4 regions of the Candidatus Villigracilis sp. genome follow, and region 4 is predicted to be linked to each of the others. Evidence: riboswitches for the same ligand, from Rfam matches in the RefSeq annotation. Region 4 holds a riboswitch; each other region holds the start of a gene.

Region 1 (7,230 bases), on a different contig from region 4:
GGCGGCAATCAGGCCAATTACCTGGGCACTTGGGGACAGCGCTATCCCGCTGACTTCCCTGCCAGCCCTCTCACCAATGATGTGACCGCAGGCAACACTCAGCAAATGGCTTCATGGTCCAGCCGTGGCCCAACAGATGACAACCGTATGAAGCCCGATGTTGTGGCTCCCGGCACATGGATTTTGTCCGGGTACTCCAGCCTTTATCAAGAAGGCTATGGCGATCCTGTGAATCCACAGAATGGTGTCTATCAATGGGATGGATGGGGCACACCATTCAACGGCGAATATAAGTACATGGGCGGCACATCTATGTCTAACCCGCTCGCGGCTGGTGGTGCAACGGTTATAAAGGATTACTACAACAAAGCCTATAGCCTCAACGCCAGCGCAGCCCTGGTGAAAGCCACCATGATCAACTCCGCGGTGGATCTGCTGGATGAGAACAACGATGGCGTAAACGATAACGACTTCCCCATTCCGAACAGTCATGAAGGCTGGGGCCTGGTCAATCTCGATGGCGCCACCGATGGAACCATTCAATACGTGGATGAAGGCACTGGTCTCGCCACCGGCGGCTCCCAAGCCTTTAACGTGACCTCAACCGGCGGTCCGCTTAAAGTGACAGTGGTTTGGTCAGACTACCCGTCAACTGATACTGCTTCGATCAACCTGGTCAATGACCTTGACCTCACCGTCACTGGTGGAAGCAACACCTACCGCGGCAACGTTTTCTCCGGCGGTTGGAGCACAACCGGTGGTTCCGCAGACCGCCGCAACAATGTTGAGAATGTGTATGTTCAAGCCCCTGCCGGCACCTACACTGTCACTGTCAGCGGATTCAACGTTCCGAATGGTCCGCAGAAGTTTGCCTTGGTAGTGGATGGCGGCACGATTAATGTAGCGCCTCCGCCTACCAGCACCGGGTTCCTATCACCCACCGCTCAGGCCGCTGTCACATCCAGCGCCGGCGACAACAATGGTTATGAATCCAACCCAGCCAACGCCTTTGCCAATGACGCATCCCTGGCAGTTGACCTGAACAGCGGTTCGAACAAAAACACATCCTGCACGAACACCGGCAAGGATAAGCACCTGTTCTATGACTATGGCTTCAATATTCCTTCGGGAACTGTGCAAGGCATCGAAGTACGCCTTGATGCACGTGCAGACTCCGCCAGCGGCGCGCCCAAGATATGCATTCAAATTTCCTGGAACGGCGGCACATCCTGGACCGCGGCTAAGAACACCTCAACCCTCTCCACCACAGAAGCCACCTACATTCTGGGTGGGGCTGCGGATATTTGGGGACACACCTGGTCGCTAGGCGAATTTTCCAATACCAACTTCCGCATACGAGTAATCGATGTTGCAAGTAACAACTCACGCGATTTCTATCTCGACTACATCGCAGTGAACGTCACCTATCAGCCATAAGTATTGAAGCTGGTAAATTTCAAGAAAAGATGGGCGCCATTCGGTGCCCATCTTTTTAATTTCCACCGTTGTTATTTTATATTGGTTAGGCTTTCGATTCGCAGGCTTGAGTCGGCTGTTGCACCTATTCCAGAATAACAGTAATATACAGGTGCTGTTGTAACAACCCAACTTTATAGGAGAGTTCCCATGACCAAGCTTTATAAGTTATCACGCCGTGATTTTCTAAAGGTATCGAGTCTCGCCGCTGTAGGAATGACATTGGCCGCTTGTGCCCCAGCACAGACGAGCGTCGAAGCGCCAGTCACTAATGCGGATGAAGCCCTGCAAAGATTGCTCGAGGGGAATCAGCGATATGCTGATAACAAGTCCATAGATTTAAACGAATCGCAAAGCCGACGTGTTGAAGTGTCCAATGGGCAGAGTCCGTTTGCCATGATCTTCAGTTGCGTCGATTCACGCGTCCCACCTGAACTGGTATTTGATCGGGGACTAGGTGATCTATTCGTCATCCGCACTGCTGGCCACGTTCTTGATAATGCTGTGCTTGGCAGCCTGGAGTATGGAATAGCCGAGTTAAAAATTCCGCTCCTGATGGTGCTGGGACACGAAAAATGCGGCGCGGTCAAAGCCACGGTGGAAGCCGTGGAAAATAATGCTACTGCCGAAGCAGATATCAATTGGCTGGTGAATGGGATTCGTCCTGCCGTGGAAGCGGCTAAAGATCAGCCTGGCGATTTGCTCGACAATGCCGTGAAAGTCAATGTCTCACTAACTGTTCAACATCTGAAAGAATCGCCCATCCTCTCGGAAGCGCTTGAAAAAGGAGAACTTAAAATCGTGGGAGCGCGTTACGATTTAGATACAGGCATCGTGGAGGTCGTCGAGTAGCGCGCGAAGAATTAATTGCAGAAAATAGCTATTGATAAAACTCCGAAGTCGTGACTTCGGAGTTTCTGTTTGCCTTGCTAAAAAATTTATGTTTGTACTATTGATCCATGCGGCGCAAGATCCACAGACCCGAGTTCATATCGCTGGCATAAATGAGGCCTGTCGCTTCATCGTAAGCCACGCCCCAGACCTGCGGCGCATTAGATAACACACCACGCTGTGATGGTTTCACCGGGTTGTTGGCCGAGGGCGGAACAAAGTAAGCCACCTCTACAATCGCGCTTGGGTTGCTTGCATCCACCACCCGAATCCCATCCGTATACCAAGCCATATAGATATCAGTACCAACCACCAGCGCGTTATGAAGCGAATAATCGCCTGCGGCCTGGGTATTCGTCCCAATCGAGTTCGGCGTTCGATACTCTCCGATCTGTACAGGTGCCGCGAGGTTGGAATAATCATAGACGCGCAGATAACCCTGTCCCTTTTCAATACCTGGGCCCGATGCCTTGCAGAAATCTTCGTCCGCGCTGAACAATAGTTGGCGGACATCATCATATGAAGCAGAGTGCGCATCGCCATCCGCATTCGCTGGATACACAGTTCGGCCTTTGAAAACGGGCTGGGCTGGATTCGTCAAATCCAGAGCGATGAAGCCGCTGTCCCAATAGGATACGAAGACGAGCTTGCCATCATCAGATGGCTCCGCCCCATGCCCATAATTGGGATCGGCATCACATCCCTGCCCCGCGTAGAACGGGCCGCCAATCTCCTGAATTCCCCAGTCTGATGTCTGCACCGGATTGGCAGGATCAGTGATGTCAATCAAACGGAAATCGCCATCGCCATTCCGGTCACGGTAGCCGCTGGGAGTACTTGCATCGGGGTAACGGCTTGTCGGCACAGTTGCATAAGCGAAGGTGTGGCGCAAGTCTGTACGATGTTGGATCTCGAACTCGTGAACGCCGCGCGTGCAGCAACCCGTGTTGAGATAACCGATCTGGATTGGCGCCGCAGGATTGGTAACATCCCAAAGCATCAAACCGCGATCTGCGTTTGTGTCATAGCGAGAGTCACCGCAGTATTGGATTCCGCCAACGGCGATGTCATGCCCTTTCGAGCGCCCATACTGAGCAGTGTATACGACTACGTCTTCAATGGAAGTATTAGGTGGATTCTGGAGCCGCCCCACCACCTGCGGATTTGCCGGGTTGCGGGCATCCACGATGACAACGCTTGTACTCGAACCCTGTGGACAGAAGCGATCTTTCGACCCTGAGGCCCAGTCGCCAAATCCCCATTGGCCAACGTAAGCATAGCCTTTGTGCACCCAAACATCGGCATTGAAGCCTCGCCCACCGAGATCATTGTGGCCAACGACCACCATGTTGAAGGCCTGCCCGACATTGGAGCCGCCACTATCTGCCCGTACTGCCCCTGAAGACAACAGGATGACCACAGCGATTACGCTCAACAACAATCGAATGTTATGTATACGGTTCATCACGTTTCCTTTCATACCGATAAAAATTGGAGATTCAAAACCCAAGTTGTCCTGATTATTATCATTATAGGGATTTCATAGCAAGATTCAATACCTTTTGCAGAAATTTAGTTTGATCGGAGATGCCCAAAGAGGAAGCTGTATTGCATTGATGAAGCACAAAAATCTGAATTTTTATCAGCTCAATTATGTTTAAAAACAAACTCACCCGCGAAAGATTAATTTCGGGGTGAGTCATGGACTACATTGGTGTTACAGCACAAGCTTTTAACGAATGATTACTGCGTCAATCGATCCGTTGGTGCCACCGGATGTGTTTGAAGTGACGAAAACCAGTTTAAGTGTATGGCTGCCTAGTGTTAGCTGACCAGGATAATCCCACCGCATCTGGAAGGTGGACGAAGAGGCCTTCTGGTCAATCGTTCCGACCAGCACATCGTCTACATAAACATCCATTTTCCTAAAGGCGGTACCGCCCTTATAGATTACGCTGAAAGATTGTCCGGTAAAGGCAAAAGTTGCATAGGCACCGTTCTGCGATGTTTGCTTAAAGGAGCGGTTATAAGCCTGCCTCTTGCTCACATTGTCCCAACCAGCGGAGTAGAGAAAGCCGCCATCCATGTCGTCATAGGTGGTTTCCAAGGCTGAAGGGTTGGTCGCAATCATCGTTGCTGTTGGCGGCACCAAGGTCGGCGCAACGGTAGGTGACGATGGTATGGGCGATGCGGTTGGGGTGGTTGTTGGCAATATGACCGACTGGGTGGGTGTGGGTGATGCTGGGACAGGAGTTGCAGTATTAATGGCCACAGCGGTTGAGGTTGGTGTAAAGCTTGGGACCAGGATTGTACTGGTGGGCGCCGGCATGCTCGTTGACGTAGGCGCGACACTGCCAATTGTGTTCCCAACCAGCGTAACGCCTGCAGGTTCGTAAACATAGATCGAGTTGAATATCGTATTGTACGAAACCAATACGTTCTGATTTGGTGTGGTTTGCAGGGAAATGGATCGTATCTGTCCGCTTGGCACGTTATTATTGGTGATGGTTACATTCGTCAGGGTGCCACCCGTATTGCTTGCATAAGCGGAAACTCCGGACCGGCATTCAATGATCGTATTACCCGATATTAGAATATCATGCAATTGAGCTCCCCAGCCTGTATAGAGCTCTTCACCCAATGCTATTCCATGGGCCCTTTTTCCGTCACGCAGATGCGTGCCCGTACAGTAGGACAGGTTGTTCTGCACATTTACGAACGGGGAGTTGTCAACGTAAATATTAACCCCGAAATTATCGTAAACCGTATTGTTTTCCACCTGGGCAACCACCCCGCGTGTGACAGCTATTCCTTCTCCACAATTGTCATAAACCGTGTTGTTTCGAATGGTTGTGTTTTCTCCTCCGGCCTTGACCTTGAGCGCGCTTCCCCACGTAGTCGATAGGCCGCATGTCCCCACCCCATTTTTAGTGACATTATCATGCACGAGGTTGTTTTCAACAATCACGTACTTGCCCGTAACGAGGATTCCGAAGTCAGTGGCTCCAATGGCTTCAAATCCCGAAACATTAATATAGCTGCCGCTCACCACGATTCCATTTGCCTTCACACCCTGCATATTCAGGATGGCTCCATTCCCAATAACGGTAATGGGCGAAGTTGCAGTACCTGAAGTTGAAAGGGTCAATGTTTCGCCATAGATCCCAGGCATTACCTGCAATGTATCGCCAGCGGCCAGGACTGAAACGGCTTTTGCAAACGTCTTGAAGGGCGAGGTAGCTGACCCTGAATTCGTATCACTGCCGCTGGTACTAACGTAATAAATATTGGAACTCAACATTCCGCTTTGAGATCCCGATATCCTAGCACTAGGTAAGTCTGAAGCCAGCGCATTGTAATAGCCCCCTAGCGCAAGGGTCAGTGCTACCATCAAACTCATTAATCGATATGCCTTCTTTTTCACTTATTTCTCCTTACAAAAAATAAAACTGCCTGGCGCATACCAGGCAATTTTCCCGGAATACGTCGGTAGCCTGGCAATCATCGTAGCGGACGAACCACTACCTTTAGACCCGTGGCTTTGCGTCCCCGGCTTTCGCCGGGTTTGCTTTTTTCGAACATATTGATTGAATTTTTTCACAACAGCGAAGTTCTATATTGCGTCGCCAAGATTATCATGACCCCTCTGGAATAGACTTATTATGAGTTAAGAATCCCTAAACATTTTTGGAAACATTACATATAAGTAATAAATCATCTCAAATTTATTACTATTTACATTAATACAACCGGGATTGCGGAGCATATTTTCTTGGTCTTTGCATTTGTGCAAATTCCTTATTACTTCTTATTACCCACATATCTCTTAGAATCTATTAATAAGTAACTCATCAAAGATAATTCAATGCAATTGCTGGACGATGACCGCGAACGTTAAAGGCCCAGCATTTGTGAGTAGTGAACAATTCGCATACTATAAACAGGATCAAGTTGCAATTCAGATCTGAAATAAGTATACTTAAATTGGGCCGAGGATGCCCGTTGAAACAAGATTTGGAGGTTTCATGGAAAAGAAAATCGGCTTGTGGATTGACCACAAAAAAGCAGTGATCGTGAAAATTGAAGGAAAGAAAGAAGAGGTGCTGCAGATCGAATCGAAGGTGGAAAAACGTGTGCGCGCCAAGGGCAGAGGAGTGCGTGGGAGGGCGGCCCACACCGCGCTGTTTGTTGCAGAAGAACCCCAGAACGACAGGCGCTATCAGGAACATCTCAACAAGTATTATGAACAAGTCATTTCGGCGATCGGAGAGGCAGATTCGCTGCTGGTGATCGGCGCTGGAGAAGCAAAGCATGAATTTGAAAAAAGGCTTGCACACAATGGCAATCACGTTAAGGAAGTCCATGTCGAAACCGCAGACAAGATGACCGAGCGCCAGATAGCGGCAAAAGTACGAAAGTATTTTGAAAAGTAAAACTACAATTGATGGCATTTGATAGTAAGAAGTCATATGATGAACCTGTCGCTGTGATACACATTTCAAATTGGAGGACATCATGTCAAAAGACTCAGTACGTCAACTTGCCAACACGCTTTCAGTGGTGCTGGCGCTCGCAGTTAACATCTTGGCCAGCACCCTGCCGCTTAACGGGCAAAACACAGGCGAGATCTCAGATCGCTTTCAGGTTTACTTCGTTCCTGCGGGGTATGTCTTTGCCATCTGGGGCATCATCTACATTGGCTGGATCGCATTCACGGTCTATCAATACCAGACCGCACAAAAGGAAAGTCCGCGCTTACGCAAACTTGGCTACACCTTTGCATTAAGCGGCATCTTCAACGCCGCCTGGTTGTTCTGCTGGCATTACAATTTGTTTGGCTTGAGCGTACTGGTCATGTTGGCC
Region 2 (7,230 bases), on a different contig from region 4:
TCCGCCCGGAGACGATGGGGAAATCAGCCATGTTGGGTTCCTTTGAAGATACCCTCGCCATGAGCAAAGCCATGGACATGGTTCAGCCTTGCCTCGACTTCGCTCATCTTCACGCCCGCCCCGGTGACGGCTCGCTGAATACCTACGATGAATGGTCTCGCATGTTGGAGAAATATGGCAAAGAATTGGGCTCAAAATCATTGAAGAACTTGCATATCCACCTCTCTGGCATTGAGTATGGCCCTAAGGGTGAGAAGAATCACCTCACCCTCGCCGATGCGGACCTGGATTTGAAAGCCCTCTTCAAAGCCCTGAATAAATTCGGCTGTGCAGGCCGCATTCTATGTGAAAGCCCCATCATGGAAGAGGATGCGTTGAATATGAAGAAGGCCTGGATGAAAGTAAGTGGGGAGAAAGCCTGAATTCACATCAAGAAAGGATCTTAGTTGTTCAGCCTTAAAAACTTTAGCCACGGATTTCACGAATGAACACGGATTTTTGTCCGTGAAAATTCGTGAAATCCGTGGCTTGTTTTAGGTTTGGATTCTGCCTATAGTCTGGCCACCAGCCCAAAGTCAGCGGGGAGAAGCGAGAACATGTGGGCATCATAAATTGCTGTTCCCACTGTCATTCTGTTTAATAAAACGCCCTCATAATGTGCGTCGATCTTTTCCGCAACGCGTCTGCTGGCTGTATTCCCAGCGGCAATGACGATTTCCGCGCGGATCAGGTTCACTTTTTCAAATGCAAATTTCGCGATCAGTTTGGCAGCGCGCCCTGCAATCCCCTGGCCGTGACGTGAAGTCCGCACCCAGTAGCCAAGGTTGCAAAATTTGTAGACGGGATGAATGTGACTCAATCCGCATCCGCCCACGAGTTCATTGGTTTGTGCATCCAGGATGGCGAAGGAATACATGCCGCCATTTGCCCATTGTGCGCGTGTGACCGTGATGAAGTTGCTGGCTGTTTCCAATGAGTATTTCTCATTTGCCCAGGACATCCACGGGCTGAGTTCGGTCAGAGATTCTTTAACTGCAAGATGCAGTGCCTTTTCCTCCCCAAATTCAAATGGACGTACAGTGATGGCGCCATCCGTGAGTTTTACAAATGGAAACATGATTCCTCGTTGTGTCACCCTGAGCGGAGCGAAGGGTTTCTACTCTCGAAAGTATGAGACTCTTCGGTCGCGAAAAAACGCTCCCTCAGAGTGACATGTAATGATTAAATAAAAAAACAGAGACACATCCTCACCGAGTTTGTCATCTCTGTGTCTCCATTGTACAGTCGTTTAAAACTTAATTGGAAATGTATTCTCTCAAACTATGTTCCACTGCGTAAGCTGCTGCTTCAGCGCGGTTATTCACACTCAATTTGGAGAGAATGCTCGAAACGTAATTCCTAACCGTACCTTCGCCAAGGAATAAGCTCTTGGCGATCTCGCGATTGGTCTTGCCTTCAGAGACCAGTAAAAGCACATGCTTTTCCTGCTGACTCAAATGGGCGAAAGCCGAAGCCTCCTCCTCTTTGACAGCGCGGCGCACTTCCTGGAATACGCGCTGTGTGACTGCGGGGTCGAGCAGCGCTTCACCGCGCCCAACAGATTCAATCGCCTTAACCAGATCCTCGCTCCCGATCTGCTTGAGGATATATCCCGAAGCTCCCGCGCGGATCGCAGAAAACAGCATCTCATCCTCAGCATAGGAAGTGAGCATGATCACTTTTGTGTTTGGGAATTGAGCCACGATCTGCTCGCAAGCCTCGATTCCCGAAGTGCCAGGCAGGCGAATATCCATGACGACAACATCAGGTTTTAATGAAGCCGTTTGTTCGAGCGCCTCACGAGCTGAGCCAGCTTCTCCAACTACATCGAACTGCGGGTGGCGGTCCAGTAAGGATTTCAAGCCGAGCCGTACCACCTCGTGATCGTCTACCAGGATAATTCGTTGCTTTTTCATGTGTCTATTTTACCTCAGGAATATGCAGAAGACGGGCAAAATTCACTAGATTTCCGCTTTTTTAATCTGAAAAAATTCTTCTTAACACGAAGAGCACAAAGTACACAAAGGAATTCTTAAGGGTCTTCTCGAAAATATTGAACTTCCGTGTGAACAACCCTTAAAATTCTTAGCGGTCTTACCGTACTGGCGCACGGCGTAGTGTTTCGTGCTTCGCGGTAAATTAAACTTTTTGCAGTGCAGTCTACTTATTTTTCAGTGTCAGCAGATGCTCCTCGATATGAGCCAGGCTGCGTTCCACCCAGAATTGCAGAGTCAACCCTTCGCCCATCGTTTTGTGGCTGCTCACACGAGACCAGGCCTCCTGCGGCATGGTTTGCAGAGTATTGCAAAGGTCGGTCACATTTGCAGAAAAATCGGTCAAAATACTTTCGAGCGGTTCATCCTTGTTGTAATGAGTCTCCATCCAGGAGTCCGCGTCAAACCCTTTGAAATCAGGGTCCTCCACATTCAGCGTTTGCAGGATGCGCGCACCGTACACCAACTTATCCACATCACGCGCATGTGACGCGATCTGATGCACGGTCCATTCGTCTTCCACTTTCGTAAATGGGTCTTCGAACGCCTTGCAAGCGACCCGAAATTCCTGCGCCGCTTCTGCCAGCCTTGCGATCATCTTTACACGATATTCAAGCAGTTCCTTCATTTTGCCTCCAACAAAGAAATTATATGTTTGACTACATCTTTGGAATTTTCAACTGCATACACACGCACACCATGCGGACTTAATTCCTGATCTGCCTGACGGGATAACTCAGCCAACCCCGCCTTGCTGGATAGATAAGCCCCCGCCTCTTTTTCCCCGCCCTCACCTACTCCTGCGACGATATTCAGAATCACCCCGTTACCTTTTGCCTTCATAATACGCCCTACTGATTGGATCATCAAGAACGCACCCGTCAGGTTTACATCCAAAGTGCGATGCCAATCCCATTCGTCCATATTCAGCAAGGGTGTATGCGGTTCCACTGCCGCATGATTGATTAAAATGTTAATCCCGCCGAGCTCATCTTCCACATCCTTGACCAAAGCCTGCGCCCCAACTTTTTTGGCAACATCTTCAACATAAGCTTTGGCTTTTCCGCCGCGAGCACTGATCCCATCCACAACCTGCTCCACGTTGATGGGGGATATATCATTAGCAGCCACATTTGCGCCATGTTCAGCCAAAGCTTCTGCCAGCAAGCGCCCCACACCCTTACCTGCGCCAGTGATGAGGATGGTTTTGTTTTTTAAGTCCATATGTATATTCTCGCTGATGTGTCACTCTCCCGAAGGACACACCGTACTTGGGTTCGGTGCAAGTGTCGGGACGATGTGAGCGACAGCGAAAGGTCTCTTACTGCAACTTACGAGACTCTTCGGTCGCGAAAAACGCTCCCTCAGAGTGACACAACTTTTTATTGACAAAACGGTATCGTATCCGTGTTTGAATTGGCATTCAATGGCATACCGAAATATGGCGAGGGATCATAGGTGTTTTTAATTTCCAGTTCATTCTTGAAATTTCCCAAGCCATCATCCTCCACAATTGAAATATGCAAGTGAAGGCCGGCAGGGTTGTTCGTATCACCGGAGTAATTCCCTTGATAGCCCAGCAATGTACCAGCTTCCACGTATACCTCTTTGGTTCCTGCTGGGAACTCAGAGGAGACAAAGGAATTTCCCTGCACATCTGCCATGTGAGTATAGTACACCCAGATCTGACGTGAAGGCTCCAGCGGATCCCTTGGCACGCGGATGATGACTGTCGATATCCAATCTGCCTGGCGGGTGAGGTAGCCGGGGTAAGCCGCTACGATGGGCGTGATGCCCACCTCCGTCCCTGAGAAAATGTCCACCCCGGCGTGGCGGTGACCGGGGCGGAAAGAATCGTCCCAGATAAACCCGATCAAGCCATCGGTGGGGAAAATGAACGGAGCCTCGCCGCATCTGGTTCCAGTAGTCATCATCAACTCAGGTTTTGAAGCTTGGTCACGGAACCAATCAAAGACTTGCGCGAGGCGGGCGGTGCTTCTTCCATAGTTAAAGTACAGGTAAATTCCTGCCACCGCAATTGCGACAGGGATTATCAGAATAATAAGTTTTTTGGACATTCAAAACATTATAAATGCTTTGTAAAATTCAGAAACTGCCTCTTGCATTTAATAAGAGAATTCGAGATAATGGTGATGACATTGCAAAACTGCAAACTCGAAAAGGCAAACCCATCGTGAGGTGGGGACGCAAAGTTATGGGTCTTCCAGGTTCCTGCTCAGAATTGGAAGATTGCCAGACCGCCGAAATTTTCCCTGGTGGTTTTTCGTTTTAAAGGAGGCTCCCGCAAAAAATACAGACTAAAGTAACGAAGAAGTTTTGTCCCAAATATTGCCCAACTTAATTTTGAAGAGGAGACAAGATCATGTATCGCAAGGTATCCATCATATTTTCACTGGTACTGGCTCTGGCAGTGGTGTTTTCGGTAGTATCGCCTGCCGTTGCACAACCGAGCATAAAGTCAAATGGGGCCCATGTTGAGAGAAGTGAGAGCGGGGTTTATATTGTTCAAATGATCGATGACCCTGTTGTTGCTTATGAGGGAAACATCAAAGGTCTGAAAGCAACCGCACCGAATAACGGTCAAAAGATTGATAAAAACAGCTCGAATGTAAAAAAATATGTAGCATATCTCGATTCCAAACACGATGCCGCTCTTAGCAAGGTTGGCGGCGGTGAAAAGCTTTATGATTATCATTATAGTTTCAACGGATTTGCGGCAGCATTAACCTATGAGCAGGCCAGCAAGCTGGCTTTTGCCGATGGTGTTGTTGCAGTCAGCCCCGATCAAATGATGCAGGTGGAAACAGTTAGCACGCCTGCTTTCCTTGGGCTTAGTAACCCAGGCGGCTTATGGGATCAACTCGGTGGTGTTGGGAGCGCTGGCGAAGATGTTATCGTCGGTGTTGTTGATACTGGCATCTGGCCAGAAAACCCCAGTTTCTCAGATCAAATCGATCTTTCCGATCAAGCTGGTGAAAGCGGCAAAGACACTGAAGCTTACGGGCCTGCGCCTGCCGGTTGGCAGGGTGATTGTCAGTCTGGTGAGCAGTGGTCGCAAGATGATTGCAACAACAAAATCATCGGTGCGCGCTATTACCTTGCCGGCTTTGGTCACTTCGGCATAGTTCAAGATGACTTCAAATCCGCTCGTGATTATGATGGTCACGGCAGCCACACTGCCAGCACCGCTGCGGGCAATCATGGCGTGACCGCCATTATCGACGGCGTCAATTTAGGCACAATTAGTGGCATGGCGCCGCGCGCTCGCATCGCCGCTTACAAAGTCTGTTGGAATGGTGATGATGGTGGCTGTGTTTCCTCAGACAGCGTTGCCGCCATCGATCAAGCTGTAGCTGATGGCGTAGATGTGATCAACTTCTCCATCAGTGGTTCACGCACCAGCTTCCTCGACCCGGTGGAAGTAGCCTTCCTCTTCGCTGCCCGTGCAGGTGTATTCGTAGCTGCCTCGGCAGGCAATGAGGGTCCTGGTGCAAGCACTGTGGCCCACAACAGCCCATGGCTCACCACCGTAGCGGCTGGAACACATGACCGTTTCTATGAGGGGACTGTGACTCTTGGCAATAGCTCGGTCTACACCGGTGCCTCGGCAACCGCCGGAGTTGGCCCAGCGCCCATTATTAATTCGGATGCTGCTGGTTTGGCGGGCGCTGACCCGGGACAGGTTGCTCTCTGTTACCCGGGAACCCTCGACCCAGCTATCGTAGCGGGCAAAATTGTGGTTTGTGACCGTGGTGTAATTGCACGTGTGGATAAAAGCCTTGCAGTGCAAATTGCTGGTGGCGTGGGCATGGTACTTGTGAATGTCTCACCCAGTTCACTCAATGCTGATATTCACTTTGTCCCAACAGTTCACTTGGCTGATACAGATCGCGCTGCTGTACGTGCATACGCTGCAACACCAGGCGCGACAGCCACTCTAACTGGAGGCACCTTGTCTTCCGTGGTGGCGCCGAATGTGGCCGCCTTCTCGTCTCGCGGTCCGGCCCTCGCCGGCAGTGGCGACTTGCTCAAGCCCGACATTATGGCTCCAGGCGTAGACATCCTTGCGGCATTCTCTCCGGCAGGTGGTGGCCGCGATTGGGATTTCCTGAGTGGTACTTCCATGTCCAGTCCGCATATGGCTGGTATGGGTGCCCTCTTGAAAGACTTGCACCCCACCTGGTCACCCGCAGCCATTAAATCGGCCTTCATGACTACCGCCACTACAGTGCGGAACGACTTTTCTCCTATTCCCGGTACACCATTTGGATATGGAGCAGGACAAGCGGTTCCAAACAACGCCGCTGACCCCGGCTTGGTATATGACGCAGGCTTCAACGATTGGCGTAACTTCCTTAAGGGTCAGGGTCTCTGTAACTTCTGTTTTGGCGCTACTGCTGCAACGGCTATTGATGCAAGCGACCTTAACTATCCGTCTATAGCCATTGGCGCGTTGGCTGGTGTACAAACTGTGACTCGCACTGTCACCAATGTCGGCCCGACAGCTACATACAATGTAAGCGTTGTCGCTCCGGCAGGCATCGATGTAGTGGTAAGCCCCTCTTCCTTCAGTTTAGCTTCGGGTGCAACGCAGACATATACTGTTACCTTCACCACCCTCGGTTCTGCTGTACTTAATAGCTATACATTCGGCTCGCTGACCTGGTCGGATGGCGTGCACAATGTCACCAGTCCGTTAGTGATTCGCCCGGTCGCACTATCGGCCCCAACGCAAGTCTCCGGTACTGGCGGCGCGATTAACTACAATGTAACCTTTGGTTACACTGGCGCTTTCACTGCAACCGCACGCGGATTGATTCCAGCGACTACGATAGCTGATACTGTTGTTGATGATCCAACCAACAACTTTGTAGTTGGCGGCCCTGGCACCAAAAGCTACGCTGTCGTCGTCCCTGCTGGCACAACCTATGCACGCTTCTCGCTGTTTGATGCGAATGTAAGCCCAGCCAGTGATATTGACCTCTATGTTTACAATAGTGGAGGTACACTTGTTGGCGCAAGCGGCAGCGGAACCTCGAACGAAGAGGTCAACCTTCTGAATCCAGCGGCTGACACATACACCGTTTGGGTGCATGGCTGGCAAACGGGTGGGCCTTCGGCCAACTTCACTCTGTTCCACTGGGTACTAGGTATCGCGGATGCTGGTAATATGATA
Region 3 (7,230 bases), on a different contig from region 4:
ACCCGCGAAAGTCTCGCGAGTCACTTTTTGATCAAGGTCACGGGTCAGGTTTTCGTTTGAGTCGTAGATCCCTGACCACTCGTTATATGCGTTTTGAATGCTCATCGCTTTATTCTATATCATTTAATACTTATTGAATCTCCCCCTCGCAAGTAGTAAAAACATCGGTTCCAGGACCGCCCAGGCACACGTCATTCCCATCACCGCCAGTGATGGTGTCATCTCCGCCGCCGCCGAGGATGCAATCATCTCCGCCAAGGCCGTCAATCGTGTCTACGCCAGAGCTGGCGAGGATGAGGTCATTGCCTGTGGTACCGGTCAATGTGCCTGAGCCAGTAGCGAGGTTGGTCAGGGATAAGCCTGAGCAAGCTGAAGGCTTGAAGCTATTAATGTTGACGGACGATACAACATGATCAAGCCGCGTAACTGGAATGGTATTGGTGGCGGCAACAGCCGTCACCGAGGTAAATAATATTAGCGCAACCAGCCCAAAGGTCAGCAGTTGAAGCGGACGGGGTATAGTCATAATTTGATCTTCCTTAATATCTCCGTCTCAGGCTGAGTCAATGTAAATCCAATTTCACCGGTATGGATGGCATATTCCATTACTTCTTCACGGACTGGTTTCAGATTGGCAGCCTTATTCTTGCTGGCATAAGCAACAGGAGCTGGCATTTCATTTACAGGTGGAGGAGGATTACTCGTTTTCTTTTCTTCATCAACGACCTTGGAGCTAATTGGCTCGGCATGAATGGGCGCAGGTTCAACAACACGTTCTTCAAATGCACTTGTTATGTGCTTAATTTCTACGTCGTCAACTTGTGTATGATCCGCAACACCCTTCCTGCCAGTGGTGATCACATAGCGATAAGTCGTGCCGCTGCTCTGGACAAGATAATAATGTAAAAAATTCTGTGTCATGTGCAGGATCATCGTGCCATGCCGCTCGGCAAGCCTGGCGAGATCATCAATCGTCGCCACATCGATCACCGATAAAGACGGCGCGATATTTTGCTCATAAACATCCACCAGCATGGAGCCATACTTGAAGCGGATGAGCGCCTCCTGACTCTGGTTGGCGGTGCGATACACATTGCTGCCAGCAAAGATAATACCAAATAGCGCAAACCCAAGCCCAAGCAGGGAGATGAAGCGCACTGCCCAAACGGGCGGCTTCAAGCCCAATAAGGAAATGGTGTTTACCCGTGTTTCAGAACCGCTTGCAATACTTTGTTTCGAAGACCGCAAAGGATCCTGCTGTGATTCGTCCGCAGCGAGATAGAAATGCACCTTGTCGTATTTGAATACTAGCTTTGGGTCAAAGGTATCGTTGATCTGTTGCCCCGCAACCGTTGCAGTAAGTGCAATATTTGTAACGATCTCCAAAGTGTAAGAACTGGAATGCAAACCAGCTTCCTGCTCCACCAGGTTTACCAGAGACTCCACCTGGCACAGGTCAAGAGTGGTCATCGTGAAATATGAATTGCCATTAAACGAAGCGCCCGAATTCAAAGGGATCGTGCGAAACCATCCGCTTTGCTCATCCATAATACGAGCCACCATACTTTGATTGCCTGTCATTCCCTGCACAGCATTTCCGATCATATTATAGGTAAAACCGATGTTAAGAAAGCAAGTCAATTTTGGGAAGACAGGCTCCCCCGAATGCAGCACATCGGAATCATAAACACCGGGCGTGCCCGTGGCCGAGTAGAAAAAATAACCCTCTTGTTGATATGGAATATTTTCGGCGGGGCGATTCAACGGACGTGTAAAAGCGAGAATACCCAAAGCAAGGAAAGCCAGGCTGAGAAACCCAGCCGCATACAACAAGCCTTCAGACCTTGCTCTAAAGTTCGTCAACGGCTTATTGTTTTCCTTTTTACGTTTGGATGGTTTTGCGATCACGCCAGACATCAAGACACCTCCGAGCAAAGCAACTGTAAGCGAAATATGCAGCGGCTCACGTACCCATTCAATGGCCTTGCCAAGTTTCGGGATATGCACCCATAATTTTCCAATGATCTCATCCTGCGTTGGTTGATAAGAATCAAGCCAGGAATTATTATCACCTTTAAGGATGAAGCGATCCAACTCAGTGCCAATAATGCGATGGAAGACAAAAGCACCCATTTCTGCATTTTGATAGGTGACCGCATCCCCCGCCCTGTAAGTTGATTCCGTTCGAACGAGTATTAGATCACCGAGATGAAAGTTCGGCTCCATGCTGTTGCCGTTGACGATGACATACGTGACTGAGCCGCCCAAATTAGTTGGCGCAAATGCAATTACAAAGATGAATACAATGAAAAGGAATAATAGCGTAACAAGAGTGGTCGAGCGTTTACTAATGGGTTTCATTATCTATAAAATTACAGGCCTGCTCGCGGCGTTCTCCCGCCAATCTTCGAGACGGGTTCTTCCATCGGAGCAGGCCTGCTTCTTTCATTAATTGGTCATCAGAACTAGTTGCTGGCGGCTACCACACGCAACTGGTTTATGGTCGAAACATCGAGACCGGTGGTAGTGCATGACCAGGTTGTGCCGGTGCCGAGAGTGCAGGCATACCAGGAACCAGTTGTGGCCACAAGTTGGACTTTTACAACTGTAGCCGCAGCACCCACGTCAAATGCGACGCTATCCAGTGTGGATGGATCGGTCCCATTCAAAGTGTACACAACACTGGTAATTGTGTAACCGCTGACCACTCCCAGACCATCACCAGCTTTTGTGGCTGGGACAGTGTTAGCCGCAGCAAAAGCATAAGAGGCGACTGAGATGATGGCTATGACGAGCACAACGAACAGGATCTTGAAATTGCGTAACATGGCTTTTCTCCTTGTTTTGCAGATCCACATGGAAGCGGGTCTGCGCTAGTGGAACGAACTTCTTGAAGGTTGATCAGCCATCCGAATAAAAAAGCCTGACTTGTGGTAAGCCAGGCCAAACATACACAAAAAGAATTTTGTGATCTTCGGCGGCCTGGCGGTCGTGGTCACTTTGTAGTGACGGTAGACCCATGGCTTTGCGTCACCGGCTTTCACCGGTTTTGCCTTTATCGGATGTTGTTGTCAATATAACATTGAAAAAAATAAATAGACCTTGCAAAATAATTGCAACAGGTTAAACATTTGCAGTTTGGTAAGGCGATTGTTTGTCTCACTTCATAGGTAAAGTGGTCTGGCCTTATGACCACACAAAGTGATGTTCGTCATCTTGTTTATGAATCTCGATTACGTATAATTTTCCTTGTGAGCAAAATATTGGATCATCATCTTCAATTTGATCGAAGCCACATGGCTTCGATTTTTCATTAAAGGAGAATTCTTATGTCAAAACTCGATAATATGGTTCAGGATTTCCTCGCGCAGAAGAAGATCGCCGTTGTGGGTGTATCGGATAAGCGCGAGACAGGTTGCAATCTGAATTATAAAAAATTCAAGGAAAGTGGTTATCAAGTCTATGCAGTAAACCCGCACATATCTTCTTTTGAAGGGGACACTTGCTACCCCGACCTAAAATCCATCCCTGAAAAAGTAGATGCAGTCTTTATTCTTACCAGCCCGAAGGTAACTGACCAGATCATTCAACAATGCGTAGATATGGGCATCAAACATGTATGGATGCACTGCATGATGGGCACCAAGCCCGGTCTCGCGGCAAGCATGACCAGCGTCTCCCCTTCTGCTGTAGAGATGTGCAAAGCCAATGGGATCGCGGTCATTCCCGGCTCATGCCCGAACCAATACCTAAAGCCAGATTTCGGTCATGCGATGATGCGCGGCATGTGGAAAATGTTCGGCTTTATGAGCGTGAATTAAGGGCTCGCAAAAAACAGTTATCTCAGTCCCATCATTGCGAGGAAGGCTTTAGCCTGACAAAATAATTCCTTTGCCTCGTTGGGGATTGTTTCGTCGCAAAGAGCAAGGGCGCTCCTCGCAATGACATGATTATGAATACTCTTCCTTCATGAATCTTTCAAATCCCTGCTTCGTGAGTTGACTTAACTCGTCGAACAGGGGTTTTTCGACCTTCTTAAAATTGAAGCAGGATTTTCCCTGCATGTGTTTCTTGAGTTCAGGGGAGATGTCCTTCAATAGATCGGGATACATGTAGACTGGCATGAGATAAAAAGAGACATAATTCTTTTTCACTTGTGTTGAGGCGAAGAATAAGTCCTTCTTCCATTTCTCACTGTATCCGCCTTCGAGATAATAAACTTCCGTTGCATCTGATTTGACATTCAGCTTTTTGGCGTAAGGTTCGAGAATGGATTTGAGATTTTCAAAGATGATGGGGAATTCGGTTTGAGATGGCATAGATACTCCTTCACGCGCCATTAGGAACTTGATCCCGGATGGAGCAAACTATGGTGTGACCACAACCTGCATAAAGATCGGATCACCAAAGACGTTTCCATCAGCATCAACTGCTTGCCAGGAGGTCACATAAGAACCTGGCTCTGCGGGGGCGATGAAGAGGATGCGCAGCGTAGCTTGAGTCCCTGCTCGGGCGGGGTAGATCAATTGTTCCTCTCCTGCGCCGAGGGGATAGCCTCCCACCCACTTCAAGCGATAAGTATCATCCCAGCCGCAGGTTCCGCTGTTTTGCACCAGCCATTGCTTATCAATGGCTGCGCCAGGGAGAAAAGATGTACCGTCATCTACTGTCACATCATCAATAAAATCGAGGTCATTTATGCAAGGGCCCGGTGTAGCAGTTGGGGTGAGAGTAAATGTGGGAGCAGGCGTGAATAACGCAGGTATGGGCGTGGTTGTGGATAGCGGCTGTGTGGGCGGGATGGAAGTCGGCGGGCGGAACAGCGTCGGTGTAGTTTGAGGGGCACAGGCATAAAAGAAGAAAATGCTTGTGAGCAGGATCAGTTGTCGGCTAAGTGAGAAGCGATTCTTCGTCATAATAAAAATGGACACGTTACCGTGTCCATTTATTTTACTTTATGCTTCTTCTTCAGTACCACCGGCCTCTTCGGCTACTTCAGCGCCAAGGTCAAGCGGAAGGGCGATCTCGCCGCTGAGCGCTTTCTGGCGGATGATGCCTTCGATCTCGTTCATCATATCAAGATTGGCACGCAGGTAATCTTTGGCATTCTCGCGTCCCTGGCCGATGCGGATATCGCCATAAGAGAAGAAGGCGCCGCGCTTGGTGAGGACTTCAAACTTGGTGGCGAGGTCAAGCACATCACCAGATTTCGAGATGCCTTCGTTGAACATAATGTCAAACTCGGCAGTGCGGAAAGGCGGCGCCATTTTGTTCTTGACCACTTTGACACGGGTGCGATTGCCGATGACTTCTTCGCCGACTTTGATGGATTGAATGCGGCGCACATCGAGGCGGACGGAGGCATAGAACTTGAGAGCTTGTCCGCCCGTGGTGGTTTCAGGGTTGCCAAACATCACGCCGATCTTCTGGCGCAATTGATTGGTAAAGATGACAGCGGTCTTGGTCTGGTTGATCGCGCCTGAAAGTTTGCGAAGCGCTTGTGACATAAGACGTGCTTGCACGCCCATGGTGGCGTCGCCCATATCGCCTTCGATTTCGGAGCGTGGGACTAGCGCAGCAACCGAGTCAACTACGACGACATCCACTGCGCCAGAGCGGACGAGGGTCTCTGCGATCTCGAGCGCCTGCTCACCGGTATCGGGCTGAGAGACGAGCAAGTTGTCGATATCCACGCCGACCTTTGCGGCATAGGTGGGGTCGAGCGCATGTTCCATATCAATAAATGCAGCGGTGCCGCCCATCCTCTGTGCTTCGGCCACAATGTGCTGACAAAGCGTGGTTTTACCAGAGGACTCAGGGCCATAGATTTCGATCACACGTCCACGCGGAATGCCGCCGACGCCGAGGGCAATATCGAGGGAGAGCGAGCCCGTGGGAATAGCTTCGGTCACCATGCCATGAGCTTCGCCGAGGCGCATGATCGAGCCATCGCCGTAGCGTTTTAAAATATCGCCAACAGCCTTATCTAGCACGGCTTGTTTGGCGTTATCCATATTTTTGGTTTGTGCGGTTTCAGTTGAGGCTGAACGGGAAGATTTTCTGGCCATGAGTTAGTTCTCCAATACAAGTGTAATAGGTAAAAACATTTAACCACAAAGGGCACGAAGTGTCACGAAGGGTTAAGGGTTTAAGTGTGTTGCGAGAGTATAGCACAGATGTTCAGTACGTCAAGGTGCTGAAAAAAGGTGTCAGGGGGCGGGCGTAGAGGTGGATTGCAGGCTGGAGGGAACGAAATCAAGGGTTGGGACAGGTGGGCGTTCAGTGCCGAAACCTTTTTCACCGGTGAAGGTAAAGTAGGTAACCTGCCCAGGAAAAATCTCGACCCAGGTTTGTCGATCCTTGGTTTCATCTGCATAGCGAATCGTAATCTTATAAATACCCGCAGGCAGGTCACCTAACACAAGGTTTTCGTTGTAGTACGGATCAGAATTGACCGCCCCACCTTTGCCATAAGTTCTCGCTTCAAAAGTTTTCTTTATGGCTTCCGCGCGAACAGTGATTTCTGTCTGCTGAAGCAATTCTCCCTTTGTATCCATCACGCGGCCAACCAGCACACCCCAGCCCTGCGGAGGGGCGATCCATAACTCAGGGTTATATGTATAGAAAAAGGAGTTATGAGGGAAGCGAACTTCAAAGTGGACATGCGGCCCCGTAGTTGCGCCCGTTGAGCCGACAAAGCCAATCACCTCCCCCGTTTCAACGTGCTGGCCAACGATCACATTCATCAAACTCATGTGCGCGTAAACGGTATAAAGCTGTTGATCGTTATAACCAAAGTCATGGCGGATGGCAACCGCCAAACCATACGGGTCATCTTGATTGCCCGGTGTTTCGAGGAACAGTCCCCAGCCCGTCCACACCACTGTCCCCGGGCCCGCGGCCATGATGGGTGTGCCTTCCGGTGTTGGGATATCAACGCCGGTATGCACAATATTCCGCCCAAAAAATACGCCGCCATAACGATAATCCGGGGTCGGCCAGTTGACCTGGTCTGCGGCGATGGGGCGCGCGAAATAAAAATGATCATAGGCAGACATGGCCCAGGGGATTGGATATAAAGGAGGACGCCAGCCAGAGATAGGCTCCGCGCCAGGAGTGGGAAGACTGAATTGAAACGGTACTGGTGAAGGAGTCACCGCATCAAACATGACCTGAGGCTGGTCGGCCACACCTGCGGCGATTACCGGCGTTGGGGTGACTCCACCTACC
Region 4 (7,230 bases):
CGGCTTATATACGGCGTGAAAAATTTCACCCTCGTGATGCACATCCACAAAGAAGGTGTAATTACTACCAAGCATGAACTGACCCTTGAGTTCGTATTCGCCGTGCGTGAGGGCGGACTTTATTTCGTTTGTTGATTCGGTCATGTGGGAAACGTTGTAACGTTCAAACGTTTGCACGTTGAAACGTTAGTGCATGTGCCCGTTCTTCTTTGGGCAGAAGTGTCCTTCGGGCTCCATTGGCTGGCCGCATTGTGGACAGAGCGGGCGACCACGCGAGGCAACATCCTGTCCCCAACGAGCTAACATGCGTAGTTGTGTGCGTGTGGCCCAAAAGCGGACTTGCGCCGCAGAGTCGGGTTCGGCATCTTCGCCGAGCAATTCCTTGGTGAAGATCACAACGCGATCACGGTCTTTATCATAGCCGAGTCCAATTTCACCGGCGCGGAAGAGCGGGTCAACGGGTGGGTTGATGCGCATGACCTGTTCCACATAATCACCGGAGGCTTCTTCAAGGTCTGGATATTGCTGACCTATCTGGCCCAGGAATTGTTCAATACCAATGGCCAGCGACAATAACTGCGCCTTTTCAATAATGATCGTAATAGTTCGAGTGTCTTGATAGGCTTGCAAATAAAAGACACGCTGGCCGGGTTTACCGATTGCATCTGCTGTGATATGGTCACAGGGGTCTACGTCAATTTCAAAGCGTGGCATAATTTACCTTTATAAAATCGAGTATACCAGAACGACCCCCACCCTGCCCTCCCCCAAATGCGACGAACTTCAGTCGCATTTGGGGGAGGTGCCGCTTCAGCGGCGGAGGGGGTTATAATCCCAACAACTACCCAAAGGAGTTGACATGTACGATAAAAATAAACTCGACGAGTTAAAAGCTTCCCTGAAAAAGTGGGAAGAGACTTCACTAAAGAAAGCTTTATCACAATTACCTGAACGCGCCGACGAATTTATTACCACCTCCTCCGAACCGATCAACCGACTCTACACTCCGCTCGATCTGGCGGATATGGATTACGCCTCTTCACTTGGACTTCCAGGTGAGTACCCCTACACAAGAGGAGTCCACCCGACGCTTCACCGCAGCAAATTGTGGACGATGCGCATGTTCGCCGGCTTCGGCACTGCGGAGGAAACCAATGCACGCTTCAAATACCTGCTGGAACAGGGTCAGACAGGCCTGAGCATTGCCTTCGACCTGGCCACGTTAATGGGCTATGACACCGATCAACCCGAAGCGCTGGGTGAATTCGGCAAATGCGGTGTGGCGATCTCTTCCTTGAAAGATATGGAAATTCTACTGGATGGGATTCCACTCGATAAAGTTTCCTCCAGCATGACCATCAACTCGCCTGCCGCGATCATCTGGGCCATGTATCTGGCCGCCGCAGAAAAGCAGGGACTGCGTCTCGATCAACTGCGTGGCACAACCCAGAACGATATTCTGAAGGAATTCATCGCGCAAAAGGAATTCATCTTCCCGCCCGAACCGTCCATGCGACTCGTTGTCGACACGATGGAATTCGGCGCGCAGAAAGTGCCGCAGTGGAATACGATCTCGATCAGCGGATATCACATCCGCGAGGCGGGGTCAACGGCCGCGCAGGAATTAGCGTTCACACTGGCGGATGGGCTTGAATACGTCCGCTGGGGAATTGCGCGCGGCATGGATGTGGATGATTTCGCTCCGCGTTTATCCTTCTTCTTCAACGCTCATAATGATTTCTTCGAAGAGATAGCCAAATATCGCGCGGCCCGCCGCATTTGGGCGCATGAAATGCGTGAGACATTCAAGGCAAAGAATCCGCGTTCGTGGCTGCTGCGTTTCCATACACAAACGGCTGGCGTTTCATTAACTGCACAACAGCCTGAGAATAACGTAGTGCGCGTTGCAATTCAGGCGCTCGCTGCCGTTTTAGGTGGCACTCAAAGTTTGCATACCAATTCAATGGACGAAGCTTTGGCATTGCCATCGGAACATTCCGTAACAATTGCCCTGCGCACGCAGCAGATTATCGCTGAAGAATCTGGTGTGGCGAATACGGTCGATCCGCTGGGTGGAAGCTTCTTCGTGGAGGAACAGACCAACCGCATCGAGCAACAGGCCTATGATTACTTCGCCCGCATTCAGGAATTAGGCGGCGTGATTCCCGCCATTGAAAAGGGATTCTTCCAGGGTGAAATTTCAGACGCGGCGTATCGCTATCAGCGTGAGATTGACAAGGGCATCCGCAAGATCGTGGGTGTGAACGCCTACGCAGAAAAGAAACCGCTTTCCATTCCGATCCTGAGGATGGACCCGGATGGCTACAGTCGGCAGGTGGCGCGCTTGAGTGAACTCCGCAAGACGCGAGATAGCGGACGAGTTGGTCAAACTCTGGATAAATTACGAATTGCCTGCGAAGGCACAGAGAACACCATGCCGTATATCATGGAATGCGTCCATGCGTATTGCACATTGGGCGAGATCATTGGGGTGATGACGAAGGTGTTTGGGAAGTACGAAGAGCCGACGATGATATAAAGCCTCAGGCTGTAGAGTCAACTGTCAGTTAAGAAAGAGCGGAGAATTTTATTCCGCTCTTTCTTTTGCTTCTTCGCGTTTTGTTTTCAGCAATTTTTGAATCCGCGTATATTTTTCGCGTGAGAGCGGATACGACCAGGCGAGAATGACTGTACCCATAACAATCGCCACACTGATGAAGGAAACCATCAAGCGAATTGAAAGAAGCGCCGAATTGGGCTGAGAGAACTGAGTCACATCTGCGGGTGGAGATTGATAGCCAGACCAGCCCAGAACCTGCAAAGTAATAAAGATAACCCCCGCGCCCGTCAACTTGCGGATCAGGGTGCGGATGCCGTAATAGATGCCCTCCTGCCTACGGCCTGTGCGGAGTTCATCCCATTCGATCACATCGGGCAAAATGGAATCAGGCAAAATGTACGCAGCAGAAACGCCAATGCCTGCCAACCCAGCGATGATCAGCAAATAGGTGACCTCGCCCGGTTGAATGGTGAAGATCATGGCCTGCACGATGATCCATATAGACATGCCAACGATATAAGCCTGTATCTTGTTGTATTTCCTTGCGAACCATAACCAGAAAGGCACGAATAAAATACAGACCAGCATTAGCACCCCAAAGAAGGCAGACTCAAGCGCGAGGTCAAACCCAAAGATGGTGATCTTTGCCAGCAAATCTCCCTGGGCTATCCAATATAATAAAAAGAATGGGAAGCTGATGACTACCATATCCACTGCGGACCAGTTAAACATGTAAATGCCGGCCGCATAGCGGAAGGGCACATTCTGCCAGGCCAGGCGCAAGGTTTCTCTGAAAGGAATTGATTCCTGTTCCACGGATGCAAAACGTTCCTTCACGAACCAGCCAATGAAGAAAAGTGGAAGCGAGCCTACCGCGCCGAAAACGGCACCTGCTAGCAAAAATCCCTGTTGTTGCGAGCCGCCACCAATGATGACCGCATCCACGATCATGGGCGCGGTCATTACAACGGTGAGAGCGGCCAATAATTGAAAGACCGTGCGAAAGCTTGAAAGCGAAGTGCGCTCGTCATAGTCCTGAGTCAGCTCGGGGGTTAAGGAAAGATACGGTACAGCCACGAGGGTGGTCAATGTATCCGAGATCATAAAGGCCAGAGTCACATAAATGAGCAGGCCGATCTGGCTGTCCCAATTGGGCGCAGACCAAAGCATCACGAAGCTCAGGCCGAATGGAAAGGCAAACCACAAGAGGAACGGGCGGCGGCGTCCGAGTTTTGATTTCATGCGATCACTCAAAGTGCCAATGATGGGGTCATTGACAGCGTCCCACACGATTCCCACGAGTGCGCCAAGGGAGGCAAGCCGTGGTTCGATGCCGACCACGTCCGTGAGGTACAAGGCATAAAAGATCGAACGCATCATGCCAATGCTGGCAATCCCCCAGTCACCAGAACCGTATAAAAGTTTTAACCAAATAGGAAGTTTATGTTTCATACCAACCAATAATTCTAATTAATGAATTCGCGCAAGTGTAGCATGGAATGTCAAACAAGAAAGCTAACTGTAAGGTTTACAGTTTTATATGGTGTTAGTAGGGAAAATACCCATGACGATCCTGCCAACCTTCCCTTATATTTGAAGCAAGAAAGCAATCGAAAATGGCAAACCTGTTGAAAAGCAGAGACGCAAAGCCACGGGTCTAAAGTTGTGGAAACACGATCATGATCGCCAGGCCGCCGAAAATCACATAGTGTATTGTGTTTTCATCCGCGGACCTGGCTGACAAGCAGGTCCGTTTTGTTTTCTGAACATTAAAAGTGGATCGTATCGATAACGGCAAACCCGTCGAAAGGCGGGGACGCAAAGCTATGGGTCTAAAGCCAAACCAACGGCCATGACCGCCAAGCCACCGAAAACGAGCCTCCACAACCTTCAGCACAACATAAATTGTGCGAAAGGTCTGGATGCTCTGATGAAGGAGTTTCTCATGGCATCCAGAAATCAGCACGCACAATTAAAGAACCGAAAAGTTTCCCTTGCATTTTTACTAATCCTGCTCTGCGCACTTGCGCTCCCCACACAGGTATATGCAAAGGAAAATACAACCACCCTTCCAGTACTGTCGGACTTCATTGAATCCGTCAAAGATGGGAGCATCAATACGCTGCGCGGCATTTATGTTGAGAACGTTATGGCGTACACTGTTCTTCAACAGCCAAGTGGGAAACCAGGGTATGTATCCACTCTCAGTTATGTAACAACCCAATTCAAAATGGCCACCAGTTACGGCAACATCGGCCTGCTGGCACACAACTACCTGGCAGGCGCAACTTTCTCACAATTGAAAGCGGGCAACACCATCACCCTTATTTACGGTGACGGGCATACTCAAAGTTTCCTGGTGGAAAGCATTTTGCAATATCAGGCCCTCACCCCGCTCAGCCCCTACAGCAGTTTCGTGGATCTTTCAACACAGACCACCTTTACCGCTGAAGAAGTATTCAACAAAGTTTATCGCGGCGACTATCACCTCACCCTGCAAACCTGCATCGCAAAAGATGGCAACCTCAGTTGGGGCAGATTATTCGTCATCGCAAAACCGATCAAGTAATATAAGCACTTTAGATGCTCAAGCCGCTGTCCTTTGCGAAGCATCCTGTGGACGGCGGCGTTTCCCTGGCGCCACCCACCAGGGCAGGCGTGTGAGTACATCTTGCGCCGTCCTCGGCGCAAGGAGCGTTTGCCTTACATGTTTTATATACACACGCCAATAGGCTTTAAAACATGGAGCGATATTTGGGGATAAAATAGACGCATGTCATCGCTTGCAGATAAACTGAAATCCCTGGGTGTGAAGACGGGCAGTTCGCTTCCCCCTCCGCCCCAGGTTGAGAGCCACACAATTGACTCTGTTGTGACTGGCAGCTATTTCCCTACCCCTCGCGGCGAAGCCTTCGTCACCGAGCAGGTCTTTGACATAGATTACCTGCACGGGAAAACATCCCCCTACTCATCATTCCCTCTTTCCTTAATTTCACAATGGGCAAACGACACGCGCATGGCGGAATTGCCCATCAGCAAATTCGCATTTCTGGATACCGAAACATCGGGCATGTCCGGCGGCACCGGCACGTACGCCTTCCTCGTAGGCGCCGCGCGCTTTGTGGATGACAAATTCGTACTACAACAATTCTTCCTGCGTGACCCATCTGAAGAACCCGCTATGCTCGAAGCGCTGATCAACTTCCTCGCACCCTGTGAGGGATTGGTGACTTTCAACGGAAAGTCATTCGATGCACCACTGCTCGTTACTCGTTATTCGTTACACAGAATCCCTGTCCCTTTCAAAGGCTATGCCCATCTTGACCTGCTTCCACTTGCAAGGCGCTTGTGGCGAGATAGGCTTCCCTCGCGTGCCTTGAAATATCTCGAAGAACATGTGTTGGGTTTCACCCGTGCATCGGAGGAAGTACCGGGTTATGAAATCCCCTGGCTTTATTTTGATTACCTGCGCACTGGGGATGCCCGTCCTTTAGGTGGCGTGTTCTATCACAATGCCATGGATGTAGTGGCGATGGCGGCTTTGCTGGGTCACGTCAGCGAGTTGTTGGCCGACCCATACAATGGCCGCGTGGAGCACGGACTCGATTTCATTGCGCTCGGCAAATTATATGAGGACCTTGGCCATTGGGATGAAGCCGCCCGTCTGTTCGAGCGTGGACTCGAGCTTGGGTTGGAGGAAGCAGATTTCGGCGTGGCAGTGAAGCGTTTATCCACTTTGCAAAAGAAGCGTGGGGATATAGACCAAGCCCTGCGTTTGTGGGAAGAGGCCGCGCACAAAGGTCACATCTATGCTCATATTGAACTGGCGAAATATTACGAACATACATTGCGCGATGTAAAGAAATCCATCAAATGGGCGAAATCAGCCCGCAAGGAAGTTGAAAAGGCAGACCTGCCCGTATGCATCCGTAAACATTGGTTGAACGAAATTGACCACCGCCTGGCGCGGTTGGAGCGTAAAGCGGGTTTATAATTGGGTATCACTCTATAGGAGGAGGAGCCTACGATGCAAATTACTGTTTCAAAAGAAAAGGGGAACATCACCATTCTGAAGCTTGCAGGCCAATTGGATGGGCAGACCTATCAGGATCTGATCATGAAAGCCCAGGAGGTCTTTAACGCGGGTTCAAAGCATATCATCCTGGATATGAGCGAGTTGACTTATATCTCAAGTGCTGGGTTGGTTTCGCTTCACACGATTGCACTTCTATTGCGCGGTGAAGCATTGCCCGACCCCGAGCACGGGTGGACCGCACTAAAATCCATGGATAAGGCACGCGACGAGGGTGTGCAAAAGAACGTCAAACTTCTTAACCCGCGCCCGGAGATCGTAAGCGTGTTGGACATGGTTGGTTTCTCCGCGTTCTTTGAAGTTTTTACCGATAAACAAAAAGCGCTCGAATCTTTTTAGAAGAAAGTTCTTCAACAGCGATGCAGTTAACTGCATCGCTGTTGATTCATATATATCGAGGTTGCAAAAATGAAACGAAATTTGGGAAACCTGGTCATTATTCTTCTGGTGGTCTTAACCGTTGTAGTCTGGTTCGTCTTTCCACCTGAGCGCGAGGGCGTGGAAAATTATGAGCGCTATCACTTTGGCATGACGCTCGGCTCGATGGTGATCGTGTTAATGTCTTTTTCCTTATTCC

Evidence for each region. Region 4 has a riboswitch for cyclic di-GMP ahead of AC14M5_RS10380 (sortase, YLP family). Riboswitches for the same ligand answer to the same signal wherever they lie in the genome.
Region 1: another riboswitch for cyclic di-GMP. It lies ahead of AC14M5_RS13095 (right-handed parallel beta-helix repeat-containing protein); the one in region 4 lies ahead of AC14M5_RS10380 (sortase, YLP family).
Region 2: another riboswitch for cyclic di-GMP. It lies ahead of AC14M5_RS12695 (S8 family peptidase); the one in region 4 lies ahead of AC14M5_RS10380 (sortase, YLP family).
Region 3: another riboswitch for cyclic di-GMP. It lies ahead of AC14M5_RS03765 (hypothetical protein); the one in region 4 lies ahead of AC14M5_RS10380 (sortase, YLP family).

The regions. Positions count from the first base shown of each region.
Region 1 covers NZ_JBXMTI010000088.1:7,775-15,004, forward strand. Annotated here, with positions in the region: gene AC14M5_RS13080 (S8 family serine peptidase) at 1-1,437, shown strand, start outside; gene AC14M5_RS13085 (carbonic anhydrase) at 1,627-2,328, shown strand; gene AC14M5_RS13090 (LVIVD repeat-containing protein) at 2,426-3,832, opposite strand; gene AC14M5_RS13095 (right-handed parallel beta-helix repeat-containing protein) at 4,100-5,791, opposite strand; cyclic di-GMP riboswitch class I at 5,853-5,947, opposite strand; gene AC14M5_RS13100 (hypothetical protein) at 6,393-6,800, shown strand; gene AC14M5_RS13105 (tryptophan-rich sensory protein) at 6,883-7,230, shown strand, end outside.
Region 2 covers NZ_JBXMTI010000082.1:2,377-9,606, reverse strand. Annotated here, with positions in the region: gene AC14M5_RS12725 (TIM barrel protein) at 1-422, shown strand, start outside; gene AC14M5_RS12720 (GNAT family N-acetyltransferase) at 551-1,117, opposite strand; gene AC14M5_RS12715 (response regulator transcription factor) at 1,296-1,955, opposite strand; gene AC14M5_RS12710 (DinB family protein) at 2,200-2,661, opposite strand; gene AC14M5_RS12705 (SDR family NAD(P)-dependent oxidoreductase) at 2,658-3,257, opposite strand; gene AC14M5_RS12700 (M23 family metallopeptidase) at 3,416-4,111, opposite strand; cyclic di-GMP riboswitch class I at 4,206-4,299, shown strand; gene AC14M5_RS12695 (S8 family peptidase) at 4,417-7,230, shown strand, end outside.
Region 3 covers NZ_JBXMTI010000019.1:6,545-13,774, forward strand. Annotated here, with positions in the region: gene AC14M5_RS03750 (class I SAM-dependent methyltransferase) at 1-105, opposite strand, end outside; gene AC14M5_RS03755 (hypothetical protein) at 131-526, opposite strand; gene AC14M5_RS03760 (signal peptidase I) at 523-2,361, opposite strand; gene AC14M5_RS03765 (hypothetical protein) at 2,466-2,828, opposite strand; cyclic di-GMP riboswitch class I at 2,974-3,064, opposite strand; gene AC14M5_RS03770 (CoA-binding protein) at 3,330-3,821, shown strand; gene AC14M5_RS03775 (hypothetical protein) at 3,951-4,319, opposite strand; gene AC14M5_RS03780 (NBR1-Ig-like domain-containing protein) at 4,368-4,931, opposite strand; gene recA (recombinase RecA) at 4,956-6,014, opposite strand; gene AC14M5_RS03790 (peptidoglycan DD-metalloendopeptidase family protein) at 6,210-7,230, opposite strand, start outside.
Region 4 covers NZ_JBXMTI010000066.1:2,587-9,816, reverse strand. Annotated here, with positions in the region: gene AC14M5_RS10400 (SCO1664 family protein) at 1-144, opposite strand, end outside; gene AC14M5_RS10395 (DUF3090 domain-containing protein) at 187-714, opposite strand; gene AC14M5_RS10390 (acyl-CoA mutase large subunit family protein) at 860-2,539, shown strand; gene AC14M5_RS10385 (MFS transporter) at 2,588-4,012, opposite strand; cyclic di-GMP riboswitch class I at 4,169-4,259, shown strand; cyclic di-GMP riboswitch class I at 4,344-4,432, shown strand; gene AC14M5_RS10380 (sortase, YLP family) at 4,506-5,129, shown strand; gene AC14M5_RS10375 (ribonuclease H-like domain-containing protein) at 5,334-6,554, shown strand; gene AC14M5_RS10370 (STAS domain-containing protein) at 6,588-6,992, shown strand; gene AC14M5_RS10365 (ferredoxin reductase family protein) at 7,062-7,230, shown strand, end outside.